2 regions of the Trichocoleus sp. FACHB-591 genome follow, and region 1 is predicted to be linked to the other one. Evidence: riboswitches for the same ligand, from Rfam matches in the RefSeq annotation. Region 1 holds a riboswitch; the other holds the start of a gene.
The links. A riboswitch is a leader RNA that binds a small molecule or an ion and turns the genes downstream of it on or off. The one in region 1 is predicted to bind cyclic di-AMP.

Region 1 (4,429 bases):
GACATCGCAAACGGGACGTAGAACCTTTGAAGTATGCTTCCACTCAAAATAACCTGGGTACGGCTTACTGGCACTTGGCACAACACCATCAACCTGCTCTACATCTGAAGCAAGCCATCGTTGCTTACACCGAGTCACTCAGCTTCTACAACCCAGAGCAGGAGCCGTTGCATTACGCCATGCTCCAAAACAATTTGGGCACGGCTTATTGGAATTTAGCCCAGCATGAGCAACCGGAAGAGTTTCTCAATTTGGCGATTAGTTGCTACCGCATCGCCTTGATTTACCGCACCGTAGAAGTTAATCCTGCTGCCTATGCAGCGACTCAAAACAATTTGGGCACCGCTTATTGGCACCTGGCTAGCCGTTCCAAAGAACAACCAGAAGCCCAACAACAAGCTTTACAGTGCGCGATCGCAGCCTACGAAGCAGCTTTAGCCATTGTTGAACAAATAAACCAAACGCCTAATGGTGCTGGCGCTAAACTGACCTTTGACGTGTTCGCAACTCACAACAACCTAGGTTTAGCCCACTACCAAGTAGCGACCGATCAGGCGGGCGCTATTCCGGTGCCTGCTAAGTCTGCTCATTTAGAAGCGTCTCTGCGTCACCATCTGCAAGCATTACAAGGATGGCAGCACCAACCTGATTTTCATCAAACAGCGCTAGGCTATGTCCTGCAAACGGTACGGGCTTTTTACAGCGAGTGTGGTCTGCAAGGCCAGAACTTAGCGCTATCTCTATTACCAGGTCATTTATTACCTGAAATTTTGCCACGGCTCTAAGGACAACCGCTCTAGGCCCAAGCAGGACTTAGGCATCAAAGTAGCGATCGGGATGGAGAGAAGAGGGTACGCCCAAGACGGGACAAGGGCTATTAGCGCTCAAGGTTCGGACAATGGAGTTCTTGGGAGAGTCACAACCCAACCACAACAGCACTGCCGATTCTGCTTTAGCAACACTCCGCAATTCCTGAGCGACTTGCCCAAATCGTAGGTGCGTTTTCAGGGAACCACGCCACTCGTTAGCTAGACAGCGGGCTTGCCACAAAATTCGGTCTGCCTGCTCAAATTGGTCTACTTGGCAAAGGGGATAATTGCCGAATGGTAGCCCGGTATCTTCTAGGGTTGGTTCAGCTAGAGTTGCGATCGCGCCTTCCCGCTCCGAAGTGGCATTAGAGGTTGCGCTAGAGGCCGCACTATAAGTATCAGGTGCCACCAGTGCCTTAGCTAGCTGCGCCTGGCGCTGAGAAGATTTCTTGCCAGTTCTGACTGGGCGAAAATCGGTTGTAGTGGGAATGCTATCTAGACAGTCAGTGGGATTGATGACATAGACCACCTGCACGGTCACTTGGCGACGAGTCGCTAAACGAGTTTGGTGAGCAATCCACAGGGTCAAATCCAAAGCGGTCTGACTCTTCGGGGAGCTGTTGTAGCCCACCACCAAATTAATTTCAGCATCAGCTCCAGACGCTGCTTCTGGACGGTTAGCCTGGAGGTGCCGTTTAGTAGCCCGCCGAGCCTGGCCTGGCAAATGCAATTTACCGGAAGAGCGATCGCCCTTGGGCCGCTGAGGCAACAGCAGAATTTGCTCGATTAAGTCAGTTGAACCCAGTGCGCCCTGTAGCCGCACCAACATTGGCATAATATTCACGATAAAAACCTCTCCAGACTACTTGTTTCGAGAGGTGGGCCAGGAAACAGACATCATCAACTCTGAGAGAAATCTCTTAGGGGAATCTGATATCTGCTAGGAGACCGCAATGACCGTTGCTATCAAAAGCCTGCGTCCTAGGTACTCCTCCCACTGCCGACGGAGTTAGCTGACGGGCTAAGACTGGAAGGTGTCTCTCTCAAATTAATCTTTGAGATTAGCCCCAAAAATCGGTTCCTCCGTTCCAGACGAAACAGCATTCAAGTTTTCACCTTGATGCCTATTAATCCGGATTAGGCTACCCACTGAATGTTTTAATGAACGCCTTTTTGATGTAAGAAATGCCATCAAAAGACGGTTCTATTTCAGAGCAAAGATTGTGCTCAGATGTGATTTAAATAACGTTAAGAAATCCTTCACCAACACGGTTGTATGAGGAATTCCTTATCCGAGGTTGATTGAACCCTTCATCCTTGAGACAATATAGCTCACGTTAAACCGCATGGTCATCTACCTAAAAGCAGTAGCCAAGTTTACGATCAATCAGATATTTGCCGCTGTATCCTCGGTTGCTATTCGCCAGAAATGTATGTATAAAGTGGCGATCGCGGTCTGATTGGCCCTAGATTAAGCTGAAAAATAGTCAAGCTTTAATCACAATCAATTATTAAGATTCTTGAATGCAATAACTGACTTGGCTCAACCTCCTCGTAAGGTGACGAGGTTGATCTTAGCAAACAGCTTTAGTAGCTGCGGTTTACAATTGAAAAGATGAATTGTAGGCCAATTTCTCGCGAAATTTTGCCTCTTGAGTATAGATCTCAACCTGATTGGAACTTAGTGCGTGAACGTTTCCTCTACTCTGCCAGAACTAAATTTACGAGAGCTGTTTCCCTTTGAATTAGATGCGTTTCAGTATCAAGCGATCGCGGCTCTGAATGCGGGGCGATCGGTCGTAGTCTGTGCGCCAACGGGGTCAGGCAAAACGTTAATTGGCGAGTATGCCATCTATCGCGCTCTGGCTCAGGGGCGACGAGTGTTCTACACCACTCCGCTCAAAGCATTATCCAATCAAAAGTTACGAGATTTTCGCGATCGCTTTGGCTCTGAGCAAGTCGGGCTGCTGACAGGAGATGTATCGATCAACCGGGAAGCACCCATTTTGGTCATGACGACCGAAATCTTCCGCAACATGCTTTACGGCACCCCGATCGGTGAAGTTGGCACCTCAATGGTTGGTGTAGAAGCGGTGGTTTTAGACGAATGCCACTACATGAACGATCGCCAGCGGGGCACCGTTTGGGAAGAATCGATTATCTACTGCCCACCAGATGTGCAGCTAGTCGCGCTGTCAGCCACCGTTGCCAACAGCGATCAGCTTACGGATTGGATCGGTCGAGTTCATGGCCCCACAGAGCTGATCTATTCAGATTTCCGACCCGTTCCTTTGCGCTTTCACTTCTGTAACCCCAAAGGCTTATTTCCTCTACTCAGCCAAGATCAAAAAAAGATCAACGCCCGCCTCAAACCTAAAGGAGGCCGAGGCCAACGCAAGCGGGAAGACGAGCCTGGGCTGGCTTATGTGGTCAGCCAGTTGCAGCAACGGGATATGCTCCCAGCCATTTATTTCATCTTCAGCCGTCGTAATTGCGATCGCGCCATTACCCAAGTCGAGCATTTATCCTTGGTCAACGAGGCGGAAGCGGCAAAGCTGAAACACCTGATTGATGAGTTTTTGATGCGACACCCTGACGCTGGGCGGGCTGGGCAGATTGAGCCGCTCTACCGGGGTATTGCCGCCCACCACGCTGGAATTTTGCCTGCCTGGAAAGGCTTAGTTGAAGAACTCTTTCAGCAAGGGCTGATCAAGGTGGTCTTTGCCACTGAAACCTTGGCCGCTGGCATCAACATGCCTGCCCGGACCACAGTGGTTTCTAGCCTCTCCAAGCGCACCGATTTGGGACATCGCCTCCTCAATCCCTCAGAATTTCTCCAGATGTCGGGTCGAGCGGGCCGACGAGGAATGGATGAGTTAGGGCATGTCGTCACGGTGCAAACTCCCTTTGAGGGGGCCAAAGAAGCCGCATACTTAGCCACAGTCGGAGCTGATCCGTTGATCAGCCAATTTACTCCCAGCTATGGCATGGTCCTAAACTTGCTGCAAACTCACACCTTAGAAGAAGCGCAAGAGCTGGTTGAGCGCAGTTTTGGGCAATATCTCGCCACGCTGTCTTTGCGGCCCCAACAGCAGGCGATCGCTGATCTAACTAAAGAGCTTGAGCAACTTCAAGCTCAGCTCGAACTGGTTGATCCACAACTATTTTCGAGTTACGAAAAGCTACAAGAGCGCCTGAAAGAAGAACGCCGCCTACTGAAAATTTTGCAGCACCAAGCCCAGGAGATGCAGTCGGGTGACATTGCTGTAGCACTCTCATTTGCGATCGCGGGCACCGTACTGGGGCTGAAGGGAGAGAACGTCCCTACCGCCGACCCAATCCCAGCGGCTCTGGTGATGAAAACTCCAGGTTCTGGCCAATTTCCTTATCTCGTTTGCTTGGGTCAAGATAATCGCTGGTATGTCGTAGCGGTGGGAGATGTCGTCAGCTTGCGAGCCGAGATTCCTCGCATTAAGGCAGTAGACAACCTCACCCCCCCGGCTGAGATGCCCCTGAAACCAGGACAATGCCGCAAAGGCAGCGAAGAAACAGGAGCGATCGCCCGACAAATTCCTCCTGTGCCTTCGCTCCTCGAAACTGCCCCAGAAGTCCAAGCCCAA
Region 2 (4,429 bases), on a different contig from region 1:
TAAACTCTTCCGGAACGTTGGGCGGTTCTTGCTCTTGCTCTGGTTCGTCCTGCTCTTCTTTTTCTTCCTGGTCGTCCTGGTCTTGCTCAGATTCGTCCTGCGGTTCGTCTTGATTTTGTTGGGGCGGTGGCGGTGGGGGCGCAGGTGGCTCTTCGGGCGGGGTTTGAACGACTGTGGATCGGGGCACAATCACCAGTTCTACAGCTCGCCGCAAATCCTCGGCATTGACGCTGGCTCGTCCTTCTAATGCTGCATGAGCTTTGGCAACTCGCACGGCAAACAGTTCTGCCCGGTGGCCTTGCACCCCGCCCCGTAGCGCTTCATTGACGAGGTAGGCAATTTGTTCTGGCTGAATTTGGATATCTTTTAGCCACTCGCGAGCCAAGACAATTTGAGTTTTGAGGCCGTCTAAATCTTCGTCGTACTGCTCTAAGAAAGATTGGGGAGAGTTAGCGTACTGAGTAGCTTGGTCTACCGCTTGCACCCGCTCATCAATCCCTAAAACGGCATCCGCAGAGAGGGCGATCGCAATTCTATCCAGCAAGTGCTCTCGTAGCGAACCTTCTTCGGGGTTGTAGGTGGCAATCAGCAACGGCTTGCAGGGGTGCTGGAAACTAATGCCTTCCCGCTCCACTTGGTTGCGCCCTTCGGTCAGGGTGCCTAACAGAAGATTGGCAATTTGGTCGTCTAGGAGGTTAATTTCATCGACATACATCACGCCACGATGCGCTTCAGCCAACAATCCGGGCTGAAAAACGGTTTCCCCACGCTTGATTGACTGGCTGACATCAACCGAACCGAGCAAGCGGTCTTCAGTCACACCTAGCGGAATCTGAATAAAGGGTGAAGGAATAACTTCGGTGAAGGGGAGAGGCTGACCCCCAATTACAGGCATTTGACCGTTGGCAGCCTCAAGCAGCAGTTGGTCATCCCACTCGCGGGGATTGTTGGGGTCGCAGTTGCAAGCGGAGCCTTTGACGATTTCAATGGGGGGTAACAGGGCGTGAATTGCCCGCGCCATAACTGACTTGGCGGTGCCGCGACGACCTGCAATCACTACGCCACCCAAGCCAGGGTCAACGGCAGCTAGTAACAACGCCATCTTGATGGCTTCTTGGCCCACAACAGCGGCGAGAGGAAAAGCAGTAATCGACGGGTTAGTCAGCGCAGGCATGGTTTCGATCAATAGCGAGTCCAGTGTTTCAGCATAACAAGGAACCGGGGCCAGAACTCACGCGATCGCTCTTGATCCTCGACGGAAATTTTGTCTAAATGCTCTCAAATTACTATAAATAAAAAGCGTGGTAGGAATTACTAAACCTAGAGTTAGGGAGTTAATTCTTAATAGAATTACTCGTTCTTAATTGTAGAAAAATTAGTTTTATATTTAGTTGACTGTAGCTTTTACTACTATCTTAATTAACCTCTAACTGAGTCCTGAAAGTCGCTCTTAGCCTTAGAAGTCAATGATTTAGTAACAATTTTTTGCTTCCATCTCAAGAATGATTGCCGATCGCAAAAACTAGTGATAGACTGCGGGGAATTCAATAAGTAAGTTAGCCTAATCCAGCGTCTAAAAGTGCGATCGCTTTATTTAAAGCCGAAAGCTTTAGAGTTAAGAACTGGAGCGGAGGAACCAAAATTTGGGGCTTATCTTGAGCAAGCTTTATTTCTAAAAAGCAGCCAGGGGGGACATCTCTCAGTCCTAGCCCGTCAGCTAACTCCGTCGGCATTGGGAGGAGACTGAAGATCAGCATTTTCATTCTGGTCTTTGCAGTGTCCTTGGTTGGTATAGCGACGACTTACTTGTACCCGCCTCGACTCTGAGATAAATCAATGCTTCAACTCAATCTTGCTGCAATTGCAGTTGCAGGACAGGTAGCTTGGCGACGAACCAAGCCATTTTTGATCCGAGATACGGTGCTACTCCCCGCCCTCGGGTTTTTAGGCATTATCTTGCTGTGGTGGTTGGCAGCCATCTTTAATCCTGACTTAATGCCGACCCCGCCAGAAGCTTTAGTCGCTAATTTGGATTACATTTTGCATCCATTTTATCGGCGCGGCCCAGGTGACTTGGGCATTGGTTGGTTGCTCCTAGCTAGCCTACGCCGAGTGATCCTAGGGTTTTTCTTGGCAGCGATCGTAGCGATTCCAATTGGTTTTTTGGTGGGTATGTCTAAGCCCGCTATGATGGCGCTCAATCCGGTGATTCAAATCTTTAAACCTGTCTCACCGCTTGCTTGGTTGCCGATCGCCTTAGCTATCTTTAACTTGGCTGATCCTTCTGCTATTTTCGTCATTTTTATTACCTCTTTATGGCCAACAATTATTAATACTGCGTTGGGTGTTTCTAGCGTGTCCCAAGACTACATTGATGTGGCACGAGTCTTAGAAATGCCTCGTTGGCGGCGCATTACTAAAATCATTTGGCCTGCGAGTCTACCCTATATTTTTACTGGCCTACGGATCAGTTTGGGTATCGCCTGGCTAGTGATTGTAGCTGTAGAAATGCTCACAGGTGGTATTGGGATTGGCTTTTTCGTCTGGGATGAGTGGAACCGCCTAAACTTGAACTCAGTCTTCCTCGCGATTTTGGTCATTGGTGTCACAGGATTGTTGCTCGACTACGCCGTTAGCAAGGTAGAACAGCTGGTCACCCATCGCACTACACCGGGCACTAATTTCTAGACCCTCACCAATTCCCCCAGAATTGGGGGCTAGGGGGCGATTTGAGTGGTGACAAGCAGTCGTCAAATAGCCTCTGACCTAATCGCTAAAAACTTTTTCGACTATGAGCGATACATTTGAGCATCAATGGACCCGACGAGATTTTCTTAAGGGGATGGGATCTGCTGCGGTAGGCACGACTCTTGCCTCCTGTAGCATTAGTGGCGATCGCAGCGCTAAAGGTTTAACCGAAGAAGCTTTAGCTATCAAACAGGTAGTCAGGCCAGAAGATCTGGAGAAACCGGATCTCACGGTGGGCTATGTGCCCGTGAATGACTGCGCGCCGTTTGCGATCGCCTGGAAAAAAGGCTTTTTCCGGAAGTATGGTCTCAACGTAAAACTCAACCGAGAAGCCAGTTGGGCAACTTCTCGCGATGGCATCATATTTGGCCGTACCGATGCCGCTCCCGTGGTTTCTGGAGCCGTAACTAACGCCCGGATTGGCGCTGAGGGAGCCAGACATGCACCACTCTGTGCCGCGATGACGATTCATCGCCACGGAAACGCCATGACCATGAATCGCAAAATGTGGGATGCAGGCATTCGGCCCTGGCGAGACTACAACGGTGACCTAGAAGCCTTTGGTCGTGACTTCAGAAACTATTTTGAAAATCAACCCTCCGAGCAGCGAGTTTGGGCAGTGGTGCTCAGTTCTGCCATTTATGAATACTTTGTCCGCTATCTGGCCGCCGCCGCAGGAATAGACCCGCTAAAGGAATTTCGCGTCATCATTATTCCACCACCGCAGATGGTGAGCAATGTGCGGATTGGGGCAATGCAAGCCTACATGGTGGCGGAGCCGTGGAATAGCCGTGCCATTAGCCCTTTGGGTAAAGGAAAGGAGGGCATTGGATTTACGTTTGCTCAGGGAAAGGAGATCTGGTTGGGACACCCCGATCGCTTGTTGGGTGTGATGGAATCGTTCATCAACGAAAATCCCAAAACCTACAGATCTTTAGTCAAAGCCATGATTGAGGCTTGCCAGTATTGCAGCAAACCGGAAAATCGGGCTGAAGTTGCTCAACTCATTTCCGAGCGATCGTTTACGGGAGCGAAACCCAAATTCACCCGTCCCGCGATCATCGGGGAGTATAACTACGGCGGCTTTGATGGCAAAGAGCGAATTGATCGTTCACTCGATACCACGATTTTCTTTGATATCCCTGACAACATCCCCAAGCAACCCAACGAACACTCTACCTTCCCGTGGCGATCGCGTAGTATTTGGCTGATGACACAGGCAGCGCGTTGGGGACAAATCAAAGAATTTCCTAAGAACGCCGAAGAACTGGCCACCCAAGGTTGGCGAGCTGATTTATATCGTGAGATTGCTGCTGAAATGGGGATCGCCTCTCCCCAAGAAGATTACAAAGTCGAGTCACCGGAAGTATTTATTGATAAGAAGGGATTTGACCCCAGCGATCCCGTGGGTTATCTCAACAGTTTTGCTATTCGCGCTAACGCACCCCAACGATTTTTCCTCTCTTAAGGTTTTGTTCCTTACCTCGTAGCCGCTTCGGAGTTAATCATGGTCAAATCCACTAGCCAGTTTGCTGAGTCTGATAGTCGCACCCCAACTCATCCGGGTGGTTTCTTGGTAATTGAGAACTTGGTCAAAGCTTATCCCACAGCGGGTGGGGGCGAGTCTGTCGTTTTAGATGGTATTGACTTGACCATTGGTGAAAATGAATTCATCTCTGTC

Region 2: another riboswitch for cyclic di-AMP. It lies ahead of ntrB (nitrate ABC transporter permease); the one in region 1 lies ahead of H6F90_RS20400 (universal stress protein).

What each region holds. Positions count from the first base shown of each region.
Region 1 is NZ_JACJPA010000102.1:67,094-71,522, reverse strand. It holds gene H6F90_RS20405 (tetratricopeptide repeat protein) at 1-785, shown strand, start outside; gene H6F90_RS20400 (universal stress protein) at 814-1,644, opposite strand; cyclic di-AMP (ydaO/yuaA leader) riboswitch at 1,793-1,922, opposite strand; gene H6F90_RS20395 (DEAD/DEAH box helicase) at 2,498-4,429, shown strand, end outside.
Region 2 is NZ_JACJPA010000013.1:1,227-5,655, forward strand. It holds gene bchD (magnesium chelatase ATPase subunit D) at 1-1,174, opposite strand, end outside; cyclic di-AMP (ydaO/yuaA leader) riboswitch at 1,589-1,747, shown strand; gene ntrB (nitrate ABC transporter permease) at 1,837-2,688, shown strand; gene H6F90_RS00675 (ABC transporter substrate-binding protein) at 2,792-4,216, shown strand; gene H6F90_RS00680 (ABC transporter ATP-binding protein) at 4,256-4,429, shown strand, end outside.